DNA from 2 places in the Arthrobacter sp. MMS24-T111 genome. Region 2 is predicted to be linked to the other one. Evidence: riboswitches for the same ligand, from Rfam matches in the RefSeq annotation. Region 2 holds a riboswitch; the other holds the start of a gene.
What was found. Region 2 has a riboswitch for glycine ahead of ACX5I6_RS07250 (amino acid permease). Riboswitches for the same ligand answer to the same signal wherever they lie in the genome.
Positions count from the first base shown of each region.

Region 1 (10,131 bases), 1.4 Mb from region 2:
CTTGACCGATGCGTAGGCAGCGGACTGCAGCATGTTGCCGCCGTTGGGGTTGGCCGTGACGTGCTTGTCCCAGTTCTCAATTTCCTCGGCTGTGGCAAAACGTGCGGTGAATTCTCGCAAGGGGGCCGTGTCCAATCGGGTTTGTGCGCGGTTTCGGTGGGTCTGGATGCGTGCGGACATGCAGCATCAAGTCTAAAGCCTCAGCCACTGGAGCCCTTCTCCCGGCGCTGCCTGGCATGGCGCCGACCGTCCACGGGGCGGCGCCTTGACGGGGCTGCCCGGGGTCGGCAAGGGTTGGAGGATGAGGCCGGACCGGGACCAGAGCAGCACTTCCGTGGAGCGCGGGCGGCCCTATGGCGCCGGGATCCAAATCGCCGGGCTCGCCGCCTTCCTGGTGGCATCCTTGCTGGTGGCGGCGTTGGGCGGACTGGCGTCGGCCAGCAACGTCAACGGCTGGTATGCGACGGCGGACAAGGCGCCTTGGTCCCCGCCCAACGGCGTGTTTGGCCCGGTCTGGGGAATCCTCTACACGGCGATGGCTGTTGCCGGCTGGCTGGTGTGGCGCAAGCGGACGGAACAGACCCGGAGCGCCCTCACCGCCTACGGGATCCAGTTGCTCCTCAACCTTGCCTGGACCCCTGCGTTCTTCGCCCTCTACCCTGCCCTTGGAACTCTTGCCCTGTGGCTTGGGTTTGGCATCATCCTGGCACTCATTTCCGCCGTTGCGGTCACGGTCCTCTTCTTTGGTCCCATCAGCCGGACCGCCGGGATACTCCTGCTGCCATACATTTCCTGGCTGGTGTTTGCCGCTTCCTTGAACTGGTGGGCCGCCGCCCACAACTAGGAAGCGCCGCCCACAACTAGGAAGCGCCGCCCGGGTTCCGGAAAGCGGCGGCTGTGGTCAGCATTCGACGACGTTGACGGCGAGGCCGCCCATGGCGGTTTCCTTGTATTTGTGGGACATGTCCTTGCCGGTTTCGCGCATGGTGATGATGACTTCATCCAGGGAGACCCGGTGGGTCCCGTCACCCCAGAGCGCCATCTTCGCGGCGTTGATCGCCTTCGCGGCCGCGATCGCGTTCCGTTCGATGCAGGGCACCTGCACCAGCCCGCCGATCGGATCGCAGGTCAGGCCCAGGTTGTGTTCCATCGCGATTTCAGCGGCGTTCTCCACCTGCGCCGGGGTCCCGCCCATGACCTCGGCCAGGCCCGCGGCGGCCATCGAGGACGCGGAACCCACCTCGCCCTGGCAGCCGACCTCGGCCCCGGAGATCGAGGCCTGTTCCTTGTACAGCACCCCCACGGCGGCGGCGGCGAGCAGGAACTTGACCACGACGTCGTCGCGGTCAGCGCCGGTGGCTTTGTCCATGCCGGGAGCGAAATGCAGGGCGTAGAACAACACGGCAGGGATGATCCCGGCCGCCCCGTTCGTCGGGGCGGTGACCACGCGGCCACCGGATGCGTTCTCCTCGTTCACGGCCAGCGCCACCAAGTTAACCCATTCCTGCCAATACCGGGGATCGAACGGGCCCGCGTCCCACGCGGCGTCCTGGTCCGTGTCCTGTCCGTCGGCGCATTCCTTCTTCAACCGCTCAAACCAGTCAGGGGCGCGGCGGCGGACCTTCAAGCCGCCCGGCAACACGCCCTCACGCTTCAGCGAGGCCGCGACGCAGGCTTCCATCACGGACCAGATGTGCAGCAACCCGGCCCGGATCTCCTCCTCGCCGCGGGAGGCTTTTTCGTTCACCAGCATCACGTCGGCGATTCCCAACCCGGTCACTGCGCAATGCTCCAACAGTTCCGCCGCGGTCCGGAACGGCAGCGGAAGCTCCTTCTTGGACTCCTCCAGTTCTTGCCGGGCCGCGTCTTCCTCACCCTCCCGGACGATGAACCCGCCACCGACCGAGAAGAACGTCGCGGCATGCACCACCGCACCGGCAGCATCGGTGACGGTGAACGTCATCCCGTTCGTGTGCCGGGGCAATACCGTCAGGGGCCGCAGCACCATGTCCTTCACCCCATACGGCAGCGGCACGGCGCCGGCGAGGTGCAAGGTCCCCGTCCCGGCAATCGCGGCCAGCCGCTCCTCCACCTCCGACGGGAGGATCAACTCCGGGTGAAACCCCTCCAAGCCCAACAGGATCGCGGTCATCGTCCCGTGCCCATGACCCGTGGCCGCCAACGAGCCATACAAATCCACCCGCAACGACGCCACGTGAGCCAGCGCACCCGAGGCCTTGAGTTCCTCCGCAAAAACGGCAGCAGCGCGCATCGGCCCCACAGTATGAGAGGACGAAGGCCCAATCCCGATCGAAAACAGATCAAAAACGCCAACAGCCATGCGATTGGTTCCTAACTAAAACGGGTGGTGGGGCGGGGTTTCGACAAGCGAAACCACCGGCTGTCCGGCGCTATTTTTGGCGCTTGTAGAACGGGAGGCCGACGACTTCGAAGGGTTCGGCCTTACCGCGCAGGTCGACTTCGAGGGAAGTTCCCGGCGCCGAATGCTCGACGTCGACGTAGGCCATGGCGATCGGGTAGCCCAGGGTGGGCGAAGGCTGGCCGGAGGTGACTTCACCGACGGTGGCGCCGTCTTTCAGGACCGGGTAGTGCGCGCGGCCGGCGCGGCGTCCCCGGCCCGTGAGCCCCACGAGGCGGCGGCCGGAGGTGCTGCCCGCACCGGCCTCCTTCTTGGCTGCAAGCGCGGCCTTCCCGACGAAGTCGCCTTCCTTGGACAGCGCGACGACGGCGCCCAGGCCGGCGGCGAACGGGTCGCCTTCCAGCGAGAGTTCGTTGCCGTAGAGCGGCATTCCCGCTTCGAGGCGGAGGGAGTCGCGGGAGGCGAGCCCTGCGGGGGTGAGCTGGCCCTCGTCGGCTATGGCGATCAGCGCCTGCCAGAGGCCCGGGGCGTCCCCGTTGTCCACGAAGATCTCGAAGCCGTCCTCGCCGGTGTACCCGGTCCGGGCCAGCAGCAGGTCCAGGCCCGCACCGCCCACCAGGAAGGGGACCTCGACGGCGGCGTAGTACTTCAGCTCTGTCACCAGGGAATGCCGCGCTGCCGGAACCAGCCGCAGCAGGATCGATTCTGCTGCCGGGCCTTGGACGGCGATCAGTGACGTGCGGGCTGAGGCGTCCTCCACCTTCACGTCGAACCGTGCGGCACGTTCCTGCAAAGCTGCTGCGACGGTGTCTGCGTTTCCTGCGTTGGGGACCACCAGGAAGACGTCGGTGCCATCCGCTGCTGCCGGCCGGCGGTAGGTGATGAGATCGTCGATGATGCCGCCGTCTTCGTTGCAGATCAGCGAGTACTTGGCCTTGCCCACTGCCATGGCGGAGATCTTGCCCACCAGGGCGTAGTCCAGGAAGGCGGCGGCGTCGGGGCCGGTGACCCAGACTTCTCCCATGTGGGAGAGGTCGAACAGCCCGGCGGCCTGGCGGACGGCGTGGTGCTCGGCCAGTTCGGAGCTGTACTTGAGCGGCATCTGCCAGCCGCCAAAGTCCGTGAAGGAGGCGCCGAGCTTTTTATGCTCGTCGTAGAGCGCGGTGTACTTCTCAGTCATTGAAAGTCCTTTGGGAGCGGTGGTTGAGCCGGCCGAAACCGGGTGCCGGCCGGCTCAACCACCGGAGCGGTCTAGTTCTCGAACTCGGACAGCGGCGGGCAGGAGCAGATGAGGTTGCGGTCGCCGGCGGCGCCGTCGATGCGTCCCACCGGCGGGAAGTATTTGTCCTGCTTGTGGTGGGCCGGGAACGCGGCCTGCTCGCGCGGGTAGGCGCGGTCCCAGTCGGAGCTGACGACGGCGGCAGCCGTGTGGGGTGCGTGGCGCAGGGGTGAGTCGGTGACGGCGAAGTCGCCGTTGGCCACCTGGTCGATTTCCTGGCGGATGGTGATCATGGCTTCGATGAAGCGGTCGATCTCGGCCAGGTCCTCGGACTCGGTGGGTTCCACCATGAGGGTGCCCGCGACGGGGAAGGACAGGGTGGGGGCGTGGAACCCGAAGTCGATCAGCCGTTTGGCCACGTCCTCGGCCGTGACCCCGGTCTTCGCGGTGAGTTCGCGCAGGTCCAGGATGCACTCGTGCGCCACCAGCCCGCCCTCACCGGTGTAGAGGACCGGGAAGTACTCGTTCAGGCGGGACGCGACATAGTTCGCGGCCAGCAGCGCGGACTTGGTGGCCTCGGTCAGGCCCTGCCCGCCCATCAGCTTCACGTACGCCCACGAGATCGGCAGCACCCCGGCCGAACCGAACCGGGACGCCGAAATCGCCACCCCGTGCCCGGGCTCGTGCGCGGCCTTGTTCGCATCGCCGGGCATGAACGGTGCCAGGTGCGCCTTCGCAGCGACCGGGCCCACACCGGGTCCCCCGCCACCGTGCGGGATGCAGAAGGTCTTATGCAGGTTCAGGTGCGAGACGTCCCCGCCGAACCGGCCCGGCTGGGCCAGGCCCACCAGGGCGTTCAGGTTGGCCCCGTCAATGTAGACCTGGCCCCCCGCGGCGTGGACGGCGTCACAGACCTCCCTCACATCCCCGTCGAACACGCCGTGGGTGGAGGGGTAGGTGATCATGATGGCCGACAGGACATCCTTGTTCGCCTCGATCTTGGCCGTCAGGTCCTCGTGGTCGATCGTCCCGTCAGCGGCGGTGGCCACGACCACGACCTTCATGCCGGCGAGGACGGCGGAGGCGGCGTTGGTGCCGTGCGCCGAGGCCGGGATCAGGCAGACGGTGCGCTGCTGCTCGCCCCGGGAGTGGTGGTAGCCGCGGATCGCCAGCAGGCCGGCGAGTTCGCCCTGGGAGCCGGCGTTGGGCTGGATGGAGACCTGGTCATACCCGGTGATCTCGGCAAGGTCCGCTTCCAGGCCGGTGATGAGTTCGCGCCAGCCCTCGGTCTGGGAGTCCGGGGCGAACGGGTGGATCGAGGCGAACTCCGGCCAGGAAATCGCTTCCATCTCGGCGGTGGCGTTCAACTTCATGGTGCACGAACCCAACGGAATCATGGTCCGGTCCAGCGCCAGGTCACGGTCAGAGAGCTTGCGGATATAACGCAACAACTGGGTTTCGGACCGGTGCGTGTTGAACACCGGATGCTGCAGATAGGCCGAGGAACGCACGACGGCGGCCTCAAGACCGAAGCCCTGGCCCTCGCCGTGGACCTCGGCAACCGGGGCGCCGAAGACGTCGGCAACCTGGGCGACGATGGCCGGCGTCGTGGTTTCGTCGAGGGAGATGCCTACGGTGTCGGCGTCGATGCGCCGCAGGTTGATGCCGCGGGCCTCTGCGTCGGAGATCACTGCTGACGCGCGGCCGGCAACGCGGACCGTCAGGGTGTCGAAGAAGGAGGTGTGCAGGACGTCCAGGCCGGCGGCCTTGAGCGCCGCGGCGAGGGTACGGGCGTGGCCATGCGCCGTTTCCGCGATCGCCTTCAACCCCTCCGGGCCGTGGTACACGGCATACATGGACGCAACGATGGCCAGCAGCGCCTGGGCCGTGCAGATATTGGACGTGGCCTTCTCGCGGCGGATGTGCTGCTCGCGGGTCTGCAAAGCCAGACGGTAGGCGGGAACACCGGCGTCGTCCTTTGACACCCCAACCAGGCGGCCGGGCAGGGAACGTTCCAGGCCCTTGCGGACAGCCATGTAGGCGGCGTGCGGGCCGCCGAAGAACAACGGCACGCCAAAACGCTGGGCCGAGCCGACGGCGATGTCCGCGCCCTGTTCGCCCGGAGGGGTGATCAGGGTCAGCGCCAGCAAATCGGCGGCCACCGTCACCAGCGCGCCCCGGTCCTTGGCGGCGGCGATCACGGCGGACTGGTCCCACACGCGGCCGGAGGCGCCGGGCTGCTGCAGCACGACGCCATTGATGTCGCCGTCGGGCAGGCCTTGGGAGAGGTCGGCGACCTCCACCTCGAAGCCGAGCGCCTCGGCGCGGCCCTTGACAATGGCGATGGTCTGCGGGAGCACGTCGATGTCCAGGACGGTCTTGCCGTCCTTGGCCGCCGCGGACTTGTTGGCGCGGCGCATCAGCAGGACGGCCTCCGCCACGGCGGTGGATTCATCCAGCAGCGAGGCGTTGGCGATGGGCAGTCCCACCAGGTCCTGGACCATGGTCTGGAAGTTCAGCAGCGCCTCGAGCCGGCCCTGCGAGATTTCCGGCTGGTACGGGGTGTAGGCGGTGTACCAGGCCGGGGATTCCAGGATGTTGCGGCGGATCACCGGCGGCGTCACGGTGTCGTAATAACCCTGCCCGATCATCTGCACGGCAGTCTTGTTTTTCGCGGCAAGCTTGCGCAGCTCGGCCAGGACCTCCACCTCGCTGAGGGCGTCCTGCAGGCGGAGGGCGGTTTCCTGGCGGATGACCTTGGGGACGGCGGTGTCAACCAGGGAGTCGACAGTGTCGTAGCCAACGGCTTTGAGCATGGTGTCGACGTCGTCCTGGCGGCGCGCGCCGATATGGCGGTCTACGAAGGTGGTGGAGGCTGGGCTAACCGGCACGAAGGAACTCCATTTACTCAGGCGGCGCAGGGTACGCCACAGCGATTCGGGTTCCTCCCCGCTCTGTATTGGACCTGAGAGATTCCGCGGTGCCTGCCTGGCAGGACCCGCTTGCACCGTCGGTGAGCACACCGGCTCCAGACCCCCGATTGGGGGCCATGGGAACCGCCTGCTGCTTTCCAGAGGCGCCTCGCCGCGGCGGTACGGGGGCCTGCGAGATTCCTGGGGAGGATTTGCTCCTACGGCGCCTGCCTGTACACCGGCAGAACTCTCCCGCCGCAGATCAAAGGCTATTCACTTGTTAAACCAGCCATGTGCTGGATCATGCGGGCCGGTGACAGCCCTCACAACATTCAATTGTCCTATGCCGCAACCCTTCACGGCAAATGGCGGAGGCTACCTGCGGAGCCGCTCCAGGGCCGCCAGGAGTTCCTCCACGTCAGCGGCCGCTCCCCCTTGCGGCGCCGGGCCAACGGACAGCATGGCGTTGAAATACAGCCCGTCCCCCATGTAAAGGACCGCCTTGGCCAGTCCGGGCCCGACGTCGGCCGCGATCTCATCCAGCCACCGCTGCTGGATGGCTGCGAAACGGCGCCGGGTTTCCTGGTGCGCTACTTCCGCCAGCCTGGTGGCGGCGACGATGGCCCGATCCAGCGGAGTGTCCGCCCAGACGGAAGAGCGGATGAAGTAGGCGGCCGCCCCCTCGGCGGCCCCGGCCATGGCGTCGGCGTCCTCCTTGGCCAGCCCGTCCAAACGGTCCAGGAGCACTTCGATGAGCGCTTCCTTGTTGGGGAAGTGGTAGAGCAGTCCACCTTTGGACACCCCAGCCTTCCTGGCCACCGCATCCAGCGTGGCCGCCCGCTCCCCCACCTCGATCAGGAGGGTTTCGAAGGCGTCAAGGACCGCGTCTCGGGCTACAGGCTTTCGGGGCATGCTTCCCATCATGCCCTCCGCCGGTGTGGAAACGGGAAACGGCAAAGTTTCAAACTGTACCGTCTGGACGGTATAGTTATTTCATGACGACTTCCCCTTCGACCCTGGCGCCCGCACGCACCGGCGGAGCGGCCGCGCGCTCCCCGCGGCGCGACTGGCTCGCACTGGGGCTGCTGATGTTCCCAGTGCTGCTCGTCGCCGTGGACAACACCGCACTGACATTCGCCCTGCCCGCCATCACCCGCGCCCTGGAACCCTCCGGCGTCCACCTGCTGTGGATTATCGACGCCTATCCGCTGGTACTGGCCGGACTCCTGGTCTCAATGGGAAGCCTTGGCGACAGGATCGGGCGGCGCCGGTTGCTCATTATCGGCAGCACGGGCTTTGCCGGGTTATCCGCCGCGACGGCTTTTGCGCCCACCGCGGAGTGGCTGATCGCCGGGCGGGCCACCCTGGGGTTCTTCGGGGCGATGCTGATGCCCTCCACGTTGTCGCTGATCCGCAACATCTTCCCTGAACCCAACCGCCGGCGGATGGCCGTCGCCGTCTGGGCTGCCGGATTCTCCGGCGGCGCGGCCTTGGGCCCAATCTTCGGCGGCTGGCTGGTGGAGCATTTCTGGTGGGGCGCCGTGTTCCTGGTGGCGGTACCCCTGATGCTTCCCCTGCTGGCACTGGGGAGAACCTTGATCCCGGAATCCAAGGACCCATCGCCGGGCAGGGTGGACGTCCCCAGCATCCTGCTGTCTATGCTGGTGATGGTTCCCATGGTCTACGGCATCAAGGATGTTGCCACCGAAGGTCCGGGCCCGGCAGGCCTTGGCAGCATGGCGTTCGGCGTGGCGATGGGCGTAGTGTTCGTGCGGCGCCAGCAACGCCTGGAACACCCCCTGCTGGACATGTCGCTGTTCCGGAACCGGGTGTTCAGCATGGCCATCAGCGCCAACATCCTGGCCCTGTTTTCCTTCAATGGCTTCATCCTGTTCCTTGCCCAGCACCTCCAGCTCCTTGAGGGCCTGAGCCCGTCAGCCGCGGGCGTGGCGATGATTCCGGCGCTGGCAGCCACGGTGGTGGCCGGCCTTGTGGTGGTGCCGCTGGTCCGCAAGGTCCGTCCGGGGTACGTGGTGGCGGCGGGGCTGGCCTTCAGTGCCACGGGCTACACCCTGGTGGCGTTCGGAAACCACGACGGCGGACCTGCACTGCTGCTGGCAGCGCTCCTGGTCCTGGCGCTGGGCGTGGGGACGGCGGAAACCATTTCGAATGACCTCATCCTGGGCTCCGCGCCCCCGGAAAAGTCAGGCGCCGCAGCGGCCATCTCCGAAACAGGATACGAGGTGGGCTCACTGCTGGGGACGGCGGTCCTGGGCTCCATCCTGACGGCCTCCTACCAGCACAACCTGCGCCTCCCGGCAGGATTGGATGGCATGCTCCCGGGCTCCGCACTGCACAACGCCGGGGAAACGCTGGCGGGCGCCATGGAAGCGGCCGCCATCCTGCCGGGACCGCTGGCGGACGCGGTCCGGGACGCTGCGGCGGCGGCATTCGATTCCGGCGTGCACATCACCGCGGCAATCGGGCTGGTACTGATGGCGACGGCGGCAGTCCTCGCCGCCGTCGTGCTCCGGAAGGTACCTAAGGCCACCTGACCCGCACGGGACCGCAAAGGGCGCCCGGCGCCGGATCAATTCCGGTACCGGGCGCCCGAGAGCGGGACGCTTGGCCTACTTGGAGTCGGCGGCAGTCACTTTGGCGGTTGGCTTCATGTTTTCGGCCTGCACCATCCAGGCAAACTGCTCCAGCCGGGCGATGAACTCGTGCAAAAGGTCCGCGGAGGTGGGATCTTCCTCATCCACCTCGTCGTGGACTTTGCGCATGGTGCCCACGGCGGCTTCCATGGCGGCGACGATCCGCTCAATGGCGTCCGCTGTGCTGATCAGCCCGTCAGGGAACTGGGCCAGGCTGGTGGTCTCGGCAACGGTGGAGCTGCGGCCGTCCGGCAGGGCGTGCAGGGCACGCATGCGCTCGGCCGTATCGTCGGCGAACTGGCGGGCAGCGTCAACGATCTCATCGAGCTGCAGGTGCAGGTCCCGGAAATTGGTGCCCACGATATTCCAGTGCGCCTGCTTGCCCTGGATGTGGAGTTCGATCAGGTCCGCCAGGACTGCCTGCAGGTTGTTGGTCAGTGTCGGTGAAGCTTTCATGCATCCTCCTCGATTGGTCCAGTAGGGCCGACGCTACCAGCCATGGACCGCCCCGCGGCGGGCAGCCCGGGAATTTCTCAGTGAGCTTACTAATTTCCGGAATCCAGTCATAAACGAATGTGATTCATATTGCGTCTTGCATCACAGGGCCGGCGCCCCCATACTAAATGAACGCCATTCATATAGTGACCTCCGTCTCACAGCCTTCCAGAAAGTGGTGCCATGACAGAGACAATCCGCACCAGTACCTCCAAATCCGGTCCCCATGCCCACGCACCGTCCACGGACGGCGTCAGCGCCAAGGGACTCAAAGGCGGGCAGCTCGGCCTGCTGGCCGTCGTCGTCCTGGGCATCTCAACCATTGCCCCCGCCTACACGCTTACCAGCGCACTTGGACCCACCGTCAACGAAGCCGGGCTCCAACTGCCAGTCATCTTCCTGATCGGTTTCATCCCCATGATCCTGGTCTCGCTCGCCTACCGGGAACTCAACGCCGATTCCCCGGACAGC
Region 1 covers NZ_JBTZRO010000001.1:196,530-206,660, forward strand. The annotation lists gene ACX5I6_RS00905 (lipid II:glycine glycyltransferase FemX) at 1-180, opposite strand, end outside; gene ACX5I6_RS00910 (TspO/MBR family protein) at 302-844, shown strand; gene ACX5I6_RS00915 (L-serine ammonia-lyase) at 902-2,341, opposite strand; gene gcvT (glycine cleavage system aminomethyltransferase GcvT) at 2,412-3,560, opposite strand; gene gcvP (aminomethyl-transferring glycine dehydrogenase) at 3,632-6,490, opposite strand; glycine riboswitch at 6,680-6,776, opposite strand; gene ACX5I6_RS00930 (TetR/AcrR family transcriptional regulator) at 6,887-7,423, opposite strand; gene ACX5I6_RS00935 (MFS transporter) at 7,507-9,066, shown strand; gene ACX5I6_RS00940 (Dps family protein) at 9,142-9,621, opposite strand; gene ACX5I6_RS00945 (APC family permease) at 9,844-10,131, shown strand, end outside.
Region 1: linked by a shared signal. The riboswitch ahead of gcvP (aminomethyl-transferring glycine dehydrogenase) and the one ahead of ACX5I6_RS07250 (amino acid permease) in region 2 are both predicted to bind glycine.

Region 2 (10,131 bases):
GGACGCCTGCTGCCTCAAGTCCTGCCCTGATCCGGACCGCCATCTCCACGGCTTCAGGTGTCCCACCGTGAATGCACAGGGAGTCCGGCCGGACCGCAATGACAGTTCCGTCCACGGCCGCCACTTCGCCTCGCGTGGCCAGGCGGACGGCCCGTTCCACAACCGCATCGACGTCGTACAGGACGGCATCGTCCTCGGAAAGCGGCACCGGGCTGCCATCGGCGCGGTAGGCACGGTCGGCGAAGGCCTCGACGAACACCGGGTGCCCCGCTTCCTTGGCCTGCTTCAGCAGCTCCGAGCCGGGGAGGCCCAGGATGGGCAGGCCGGGATCGTAGGCGTTGATGGCCGCCACCACGGCGGAGGCCTGCTCGGCCTCGCGGACAGTGGTGTCGTACAGCGCACCATGCGCCTTCACGTAGTCAACGGAGGCACCCACCGCATGCGCGACGCCGTCGAGCGCCCCCAGCTGGTACAGCACGTCGCCGAACAGCTCATCAAAACTCATATCCAGCGAGCGGCGGCCGTAGCCGGCCAGATCGCGGTAGCCGAGGTGGGCCCCGACGGTGACATCCAGTTCGTAGGCGGCCCTGCAGCTGTCCAACATGGTGATGGGGTCACCGGCGTGCAGGCCGCACGCCACATTTACGCTGGTGGCCACCTGGAACATAGCCGGATCGCCTCCTGCGGTCCAGGAGCCGAATGATTGCCCTACGTCAGCGTTGAGATCCAAGTGTGTTGCCTTCCAGCGTCAGGTTGTCCGGCGCGGCAGCGGCGGTCAGCTCGCCGGGAATGGTGTCCGGCATCGGCCCAAAAGCCTCGCGGGCGTTCCTGGCCACTGCGCGGCCCATCATGAGGTTACCGGCCCCACCCACAACAGCGCCTATCCCGAAGGGCAGGGCGCGGCCAAACAACGCCGTGCCCTGCCGCTTCAGGAGATTCTTCAGGAAGGCCGACTGGATCCGCTTGCGGACGCTCCCGAATCCCGGCACCACCATCGACTTGGACAGGACGCTCCCCCAGGCATTGCCGGCGCTGTTGCCGGCTGCCTGGCCGCTGAGGGTCCCCAGCAGCGCGGTGCCCTCTTCGCCGAGCATGATGGCCATGACCATGGTGCCGGCTTTCTCCGGGTTGGTCAGCCTGATGCCGTGCAGTTCAGCCAGTGAGGTTGCATAAAGGGCTGTGGCTTCGAGGAAGCCAACGGTGGCGGCCGCGGAAAGTCCCAGCGACGCCACGGTTCCAACGCCGGGGACGACGGCGGTGGCACCCACCAGGGCGCCTCCGCCGGCAACAGCGCGGAGGTAGTCGCGTTCTGCGATGTCCGCCAACTGCGCGGCCGTGGCCCGCGGATGCTTCTTTTGGAGCCTCCGGATGTAGCCCACCACCAAAGGCCGCTGGATCTGCACCGCTTTCAGGAGCATGTTGTGGACGCCGGGCTTGGGCTTGCCCTGGGCGTCAAACAACGCGTTATGGGCGGTTTCCTGTGCGATACGGAGTGCGGGGTTGCTGCGCCGGGCCATGGTCACCTTCATTCAAATCGACCTGCAGCGCGTGGCTGCCGTGTCATCCCATCCTAAGTGGATAAACACTAAGCATGCTTACACTTTTTGGGCCGGCTCTTCAGCGTCCGCGCGTTCGCCGCTGCGACCGGCGGCCTCGTCGGCCCGAAGCTCCGCCCGGAAGACCTCGAAGCGGGTCAGGTGCGCGGGACGGCGCCGAAGAATGGCCCACGCCACGCCAAGGATGACGAACCAGATGGGGGTCACCAGCAGAGCAGCGAGCGTATCGGGCTGGGTGGTCAGGGCCCAGAGGACGAAGGCGAAGAACGCGTACACCACCCACACGGCGGGGATGCCACCGGGCATTTTGAACTTCGAGGCCGCATGCAGGTGCGGGCGGCGGCGGCGGAAGGAGATGTAGCTGGCGAGGATGATCGACCAGACGAAGACGAAGCAGACCGCAGACACGGTGGTCACCATTTCAAAAGCCATGCCAACATCCTGGCCGGCATACATGAGGACGACGCCGGACAGCAGCAGGACGCACGACAGGAACAGCGCGTTGCTGGGCACCTTCCGTGAGGAGAGCCGGCTGAAGACACCGGGGGCGTCGCCTTCCTGGGCCAGGCCGAAGACCATACGGGACGTGGAGTAGATGCCGGAGTTCGCAGAGGACATCGCCGAAGTGAGGACCACCAGGTTGACCACTGTAGCCGCGGCACCGAGACCGGCCAGGGAGAACATCCCAATGAAGGGGCTGTGGCCTGCGGCGAACTGGGTCCACGGGGTGACTGACATCAGGATGACCAGCGCGCCGACATAGAAGAGCAAAACGCGGACGGGGATGGCGTTGATGGCCCTGGGCAGCGTGCGCTCGGGATTCTTGGCCTCGGCGGCGGTGGTGCCCACCAGTTCGATGCCCACGAAGGCGAATACTGCAATCTGGAATCCGGCCACGAAGCCCATGAACTCATTGGGGAAGAACCCGCCGTGGCTCCACAGGTTGGTGAAGCTTGCGGTGCCCGCGTCGCTCTGGAAACCGGTGAAGATCATGAAGAGCCCCACAATAAACAGGGCCGCTATGGCGACGATCTTGATGAGGGCGAACCAGAACTCGGTCTCGCCGAAGGCCTTGACCGTTGCGAGGTTCAGCAGCAGCAGGATGCCCACCGTGGCCAGGCCCGGGATCCAAAGCGGCAGCGCCGGCCAAAGTTCCTTCGAGTACCCTGCGATGGCGATGACGTCCGCGATTCCGGTGATCACCCAGCAGAACCAGTATGTCCACCCGGTGAAGAAGCCTGCCCACGGACCCAGGAGGTCGGCGGCGAAATCACTGAAGGACTTGTAGTTCAGGTTGCTCAGCAGCAACTCGCCCATGGCACGCATGACGAAGAAAAGCATGAAGCCGATGATCATGTACACGAAGATCACGGAAGGTCCGGCGGCGGAAATGGTCTTGCCGGAACCCATGAACAGGCCCGTGCCGATCGCGCCACCAATGGCGATGAGCTGGATATGCCGGTTGGTGAGTTGCCGTTCCAGGTGGGGAGGCCCGCTGCGGGCTGCCGTGCCAGCGCCCTGGCCGCGGGCTGGTTCGCTGTTGGACGTGGGGGGATGAATCGCCATGAGGAACTCCATCGATAAAGCGGCTTTTGGGGCCGCAAAGATTTGGTTCCTCCCCGCTCTGTTGTGGACCTGAGAGTTTCCGCGGCCAAAGCCGCTTGCACCGTCGGTGAGCCAAGGCCATGCCTGGCTGCTTTCCAGAGTTGCCTGTCCGCGGCGGTACGTGGGCCTGAGAGTTTCCTGGGGAGGGTTTGCTCCTACGGCGCCTGCTGGGTGTACCCGGCAGGACTCTCCCGCCGCAGGTCGAAGGCGTATTCAGTTGGGGGCCGCCGGCCTTTTAGGCCGAGGCCGGCCATGCAACGGGACAGGCGCCGACTGGTGGACTGCTCCGGATACGCTGAGCCAGCCACCGGCGGCGCCAATCCCGGGTTCAGTGTGGTGTCCGTCACGATCGAATGTCAAACCCCTCCCGACACAAGCGGGGAATGAAGGCGTCACGTGCCCACTCAAGCCCCTCACCGAACCCTGCCGATTTGCCATGGACGGGTCCGGCCCGGTACCTTGTGAGCCGAATCACCCACATTTGAATAAGCCTTTCGAGCTGTGACGGGAGAGTCCTCCCGGCGAATCACCGGACAGGCGCCGTAGGAGCAAATCCTCCCCAGGAATCTCTCAGGCCCATGTACCGTCACGGCGAGGCGACTCTGGAAAGCAACCAGGCTTCTGCCGGGTTCACCGACGGTGCAAGCGGCCCCTGCCACCAGCAGGCAACGCGGAATCTCTCAGGTCCAATACAGAGCGGGGAGGGACCCATCCCACGCCGTGCCACCCTGGCCGGCCAGATCCGGAGTTCCTCATGACGATTCATTCGCATCCAACATCGTTTGTTGACCGCCATATCGGCGCACGCCGCCAGGCCGACGTCGACACCATGCTCAAGGCCGTGGGCTACGACAGCCTTGATGGCCTGGTTGACGTGGCCGTCCCTGCGTCCATCCGCCAGGAAACTGCGCTGAACCTGACCGAAGCCCTCAGTGAGGTGGAGGTCCTCGCCGAGCTGCGCCGGATCGCCGGCCGGAACAAGACCGCCATCCAGATGATCGGCCAGGGCTACTACGACACCGTGACCCCGCCGGTGATCCGCCGCAACATCCTGGAATCCCCGGCCTGGTATACCGCCTACACCCCATACCAGCCGGAAATCTCGCAGGGCCGGCTCGAGGCACTGCTGAACTTCCAGACCATGGTGCAGGACCTCACTGCACTCCCCGTGGCCAACGCCTCGTTGCTGGACGAGGCCACCGCCGTGGCCGAGGCCGTGCTCTAATGCGCAGGGCAAATAAGGACAAGAATGCCAAGGATGGCAGGACCGTGCTCGACGCCGACTGCCTGCCGCAGACCATCGCCATCGTGCAGGGTCGCGCCGAGGCGCTCGGCTTCGAGGTGGAGGTCGCGGACCTGTCCACGGGCCTGCCGGAGGGTGCCATCAACGGCGTCGTGCTGCAGCAACCTGGGGTGTCCGGCCGCGTGTGGGACCACTCCGCCGTGATCGCCGCTGCCAAGGACCGGGGCGCGCTGGTCACGGTCGCGGCCGACCTGCTGGCGCTGGCCCTGATCACCCCTCCCGGTGAGCAGGGCGCGGACATCGCCGTCGGCTCCACCCAGCGTTTTGGCGTGCCGTTGTTCTTTGGGGGGCCGCACGCCGCCTACATGGCGGTCCGGAAGGGGATGGAACGTACCCTTCCGGGCAGGATCGTAGGAGTGTCCAAGGACAACGCCGGCACCCCTGCCTACCGCCTGGCTTTGCAGACCCGCGAGCAGCACATCCGCCGCGAGAAGGCCACGTCCAATATCTGCACGGCCCAGGCGCTGCTGGCCATCGTTGCGTCCATGTATGCCGTGTACCACGGCCCCGACGGCCTGAAGGCGATTGCCGAGACCGTCCACCACAAGGCCAGGGTCCTGGCCACCGCCCTTAGGGCCATGGGCCGCGAACTGGTTAGCGATTCCTTCTTCGACACCGTGACGGTGCGCGTTCCGGGCAAGGCTGCCAAGGTGGTCACCGCTGCCGAGGCGCGCGGCATCAACCTGCGCTTCGTTGACCAGGACACCGTCGGCGTCTCCGTCGATGAGACGACGACGGCGGCAACACTATCCGCCGTCGCCGTCGCCTTTGGTGCCGGTCCGGTGGGTGACGCCCAAGGTTTCGAACTGCCCGACGCCATCTTGCGCACCTCGGCCTATCTGCAGCATCCGGTGTTCAACACGCACCGGTCTGAAACCCAGCTGCTGCGTTACATCCGCAAGCTCTCTGACCGTGACCTGGCCCTGGACCGGACCATGATCCCGTTGGGTTCGTGCACCATGAAGTTGAACGCGACGGCTGAGATGGAAGCGATTTCCTGGCCGGAGTTCGCCTCGATCCACCCGTTCGCCCCGGATACCCAGACCGAGGGCTGGCGCGAACTCATTTCCGGCCTGGAAGCGGACCTTGCCGAGATCACCGGGTATGACCAGGTCTCCATCCAGCCCAACGCCGGCTCCCAGGGCGAACTCGCCGGCCTGCTGGCGATCCGCGGCTACCACCACTCCCGCGGTGAGCAGCAGCGTAACGTCTGCCTGATCCCGGCCTCGGCGCACGGCACCAACGCCGCCTCCGCCGTCCTCGCCGGCATGAAGGTCGTGGTCGTGGCCACCGCCGCTGACGGGACGATCGACCACGAGGACCTGACGGCCAAGATCGAGGCGAACAAGGATGTCCTGTCGGCCATCATGATCACCTACCCCTCCACCCACGGCGTGTTCGACGGGGATGTCCGGGAGGTCTGCGACGCCGTCCACGCCGCGGGGGGCCAGGTCTACATTGACGGGGCGAACCTGAACGCCCTGGTGGGGCTGGCCCAGCCGGGCCGGTTCGGCGGGGACGTCTCGCACCTGAACCTGCATAAGACCTTCTGCATCCCGCACGGTGGCGGGGGACCCGGTGTGGGCCCGGTCGCTGCGAAGGCGCACCTGGCACCGTTCATGCCCGGCGATGCGAACAAGGCCGCGCACGAGCCCGGGCACGGGGTGGCGATTTCGGCGTCCAGGTTCGGTTCGGCCGGGGTGCTGCCGATCTCGTGGGCGTACGTGAAGCTGATGGGCGGGCAAGGCCTGACCGAGGCCACCAAGTCCGCGCTGCTGGCCGCGAACTATGTCGCGTCCCGCCTGAACGAGTACTTCCCGGTCCTCTACACCGGTGAGGGCGGGCTGGTGGCGCACGAGTGCATCCTGGACCTGCGCGAACTCACGGCGAAGACCGGGGTCACGGCCGAGGACGTGGCCAAACGGCTGATCGACTTCGGGTTCCACGCCCCCACCCTGTCCTTCCCCGTCGCGGGCACCCTCATGGTGGAACCCACCGAGTCCGAGGACCTCGCCGAGATCGACCGCTTCATCGAAGCCATGATCACCATCCGCCAGGAAATCGACCAGGTAGCCAACGGCGACATCACCCTGGAGGCATCCCCGGTGCGCAACGCACCCCACACGGCTGCCGCCGTCGTCTCCTCTGACTGGGACCGCGCCTACCCGCGGGAGCAAGCCGCGTTCCCCGTTGCCTCGCTCCGCCAGGACAAGTACTTCCCACCCGTCGGCCGGATCGACGGCGCCGCCGGCGACCGGAACCTGGTCTGCTCCTGCCCGCCCCTCGAAGCGTTCGAGACTTCGACAAGCTCAATCACCGGATTGGAAGACTGATTCCCATGACCGAGAACTACACCGCTCTTTTCGAGCAGCACAAGAAGGCCGGGGCCTCGTTCACGGACTTCGGCGGCTGGCAGATGCCGCTCAAGTACGAGTCTGAACTCGCGGAACACCACGCTGTCCGCAAGGCCGCCGGGCTGTTCGACCTCTCCCACATGGGAGAAGTCTGGGTCACCGGCCCCGACGCCGCCGCGTTCCTGGACTACGCCCTGGTGGGCAAGATCTCCGCGGTCGCCATCGGCAAGGCAAAGTACTCGCTGATCTGCAACGAAGACGGCGGCATCATCGACGACCTCATCACCTACCGCCGGCCATCCCCCGAAGAGGGCGTTGACAGGTACCTGGTGGTGCCCAACGCGGGCAACGCCGCAGTGGTGGCCAAGGAACTCCTGGAACGCTCCGCCGCCTTCGACGTCACTGTGGAGGACGCCTCCGCCAACACCTCGCTGATCGCCGTCCAGGGACCGAATTCCGAAGCGATCCTCCTGACGCTGGTCCCGGCCGAACAGCACGCACTACTCACCGGGCTCAAGTACTACGCCGCCGTGGAGGTGGGCATCGCCGTCAACGGCACGGTCCAAGACCTGCTCGTGGCCCGGACCGGCTACACCGGCGAGGACGGGTTCGAGATCTACGTTCCCAACCTGGACGCGCCCGCGCTGTGGGAGGCACTGCTCCAGGCCGGCGAAGGCTCCGGCCTGGTGCCCGCCGGCCTCGCCGCCCGCGACTCGCTACGCCTCGAAGCCGGGATGCCGCTCTACGGCAACGAACTCTCCCGCTACGTCAACGCTTACGCGGCAGGCCTGGGCCCCGTGGTGTCGCTGGCCAAGGAGAGCGACTTCGTGGGCAAGGACGCCCTGGCAGCCATCAAGGCCGCCGGAGTCGGATCAACCATCGGGCAGAAGCTGGTGGGCCTCAAGGGGGCCGGACGCCGTGCCGCCCGCGCCCACTACCCCGTCCTTAAGGACGGCACCCTGGTGGGCGAAGTAACCTCGGGCCAGCCCTCCCCCACGCTCGGATACCCCATCGCCATGGCCTACGTCGAGGTCGAATTTGCTGAAGTCGGCACCGTCCTGGACATCGACCTCCGCGGCAAGCCCGAGCGCTTCGAAGTGGTGCCCCTCCCCTTCTATAAGCGCCAGAAGTAACCCCTTTTCGCCCGACCACGACTTGTTTTTGATAAAGAAGGAAAAATAGGCAATGAGCAAAGTTGTAGCTGAACTGAAATACTCCGCCGAGCACGAATGGGTTGCTGTGGACGGATCCGGGCCTGCGGGGATCGGGATTTCCGCCGTGGCGGCCGACGCCCTGGGCGACATCGTCTACGTGGATCTGCCCGAGGTCGGCTCCATCGTCACGGCCGGCGAAACCTGCGGCGAGGTGGAATCCACCAAGTCCGTCTCCGACCTCTACGCCCCGGTCACCGGCGAGGTCACCGAGATCAACGACGGCGTGGTCTCGGACCCCGCCCTGATCAACAGCGATCCCTACGGTGCAGGCTGGCTCTTCAAGGTGTCCGTCACCGAGGAAGGCCCGCTCATGTCCGCCGAGGAATACGCCGCAGCAAACGGCGGCGAGCTGTGAGCGCCCCGGCAGAAGTGGGCGCCTTCGAGCAGGTGGCCTCCCCCAGCCTGAACGCCGACCTGTCCGTCCTGGACCCTGAGGTTGCCGCCAGGATCGACGACGAGCTTGGCCGCCAGCGCGACGGCCTGGAAATGATCGCCTCCGAGAACCACACGGCCGCCGCCGTCATGCAGGCCCAAGGCTCAGTCCTGACCAACAAGTACGCCGAGGGCTACCCGGGCAAGCGCTACTACGGCGGCTGCGAACACGTCGACGTGATCGAGCAACTGGCGATCGACCGGGTGAAGGCCCTGTTCGGCGCGGAATACGCCAACGTCCAGCCGCACTCCGGAGCCCAAGCCAACGCCTCCGTGATGCACGCCCTGATCAAGCCCGGCGACACCATCATGGGCCTGAACCTGGCGCACGGCGGCCACCTCACGCACGGCATGCGCATCAACTTCTCCGGCAAGCTCTACAACGTGGTGCCGTACCAGGTCCGGGAGGACACCCACACCATCGACATGGCCGAGGTGGAACGCCTGGCCCAGGAGCACAAGCCGCAGCTCATCGTGGCCGGCTGGTCCGCCTACGCCCGCCAGCTGGATTTCGCCGAGTTCCGCCGGATCGCCGATTCCGTGGGCGCGTACCTGATGGTGGACATGGCGCACTTCGCCGGGCTGGTCGCAGCAGGCCTGCACCCGAGCCCGGTGCCGCACGCGCACGTCACCACCTCCACCACGCACAAGACCCTCGCCGGTCCGCGCGGCGGGATCATCCTGAGCAACGACGCCGACATCGCCAAGAAGATCAACTCGGCAGTGTTCCCGGGACAGCAGGGCGGCCCGCTGGAACACGTCATCGCCGGCAAGGCGGTGGCCTTCAAGATCGCCGCCACCGAAGAGTTCCGCGAACGCCAGGAACGTGTGCTCGCCGGCGCGCGCCTGCTGGCAGAACGCCTGGTCCAGCCGGACGTTGTGGCAAAGGGCATCAGTGTGGTCTCCGGCGGCACCGACGTGCACCTGGTCCTCGTCGACCTGCGCAACTGCGAACTTGACGGACAGCAGGCCGAGGACCGGCTCGCCGCGATCGACATCACCGTCAACCGCAACGCCGTGCCCTTCGACCCGCGCCCGCCCATGGTCACCTCAGGCCTGCGCATCGGCACCCCGGCGCTGGCCACCCGCGGCTTCGGCGAGGACGCCTTCCGGGAGGTTGCGGACATCATCGCCGAGGCATTGACGGCCGACGCCGGCGCGGACCTTTCCGGGCTCCGTCACCGCGTCGAGGCCCTCGCCACAGCCCACCCGCTTTACCCAGGCATCGCGCCCCTGTCCTGACCCTGGTTCCGACAGGCTCAACGTACAGTCGTTGAGCCTGTCGGAGCGCCTTTCGAGCAAACAAAGGAAACTACCATGACATTGGCACCTGAAGGCCGGAAGATGCTGCGGATCGAGCAGCGCAATGCTGCCGTTCCGGTGGAGCGGAAGCCGGAATGGATCAAGGCCAAGGTCCAGATGGGCCCGGAGTTCGTCGGGCTGAAGAACCTGGTCAAAAAGGAAGGCCTGCACACCGTCTGTGAAGAGGCCGGCTGCCCGAACATCTTCGAATGCTGGGAAGACAAGGAAGCGACCTTCCTGATCGGCGGGTCCGAATGCACCCGCCGCTGCGACTTCTGCCAGATCGACACCGGCAAACCCTCCCCCGTGGACATGTTCGAACCCACCAAGGTGGCCCGCTCCGTCCAGTCCATGCAACTGCGCTA
Region 2 covers NZ_JBTZRO010000001.1:1,558,147-1,568,277, reverse strand. The annotation lists gene ACX5I6_RS07260 (LamB/YcsF family protein) at 1-730, opposite strand, end outside; gene ACX5I6_RS07255 (hypothetical protein) at 714-1,517, opposite strand; gene ACX5I6_RS07250 (amino acid permease) at 1,596-3,122, opposite strand; glycine riboswitch at 3,171-3,266, opposite strand; glycine riboswitch at 3,267-3,365, opposite strand; glycine riboswitch at 3,657-3,757, shown strand; partial or broken gene gcvP (aminomethyl-transferring glycine dehydrogenase) at 3,916-6,797, shown strand; gene gcvT (glycine cleavage system aminomethyltransferase GcvT) at 6,803-7,951, shown strand; gene gcvH (glycine cleavage system protein GcvH) at 8,004-8,387, shown strand; gene glyA (serine hydroxymethyltransferase) at 8,384-9,706, shown strand; gene lipA (lipoyl synthase) at 9,782-10,131, shown strand, end outside.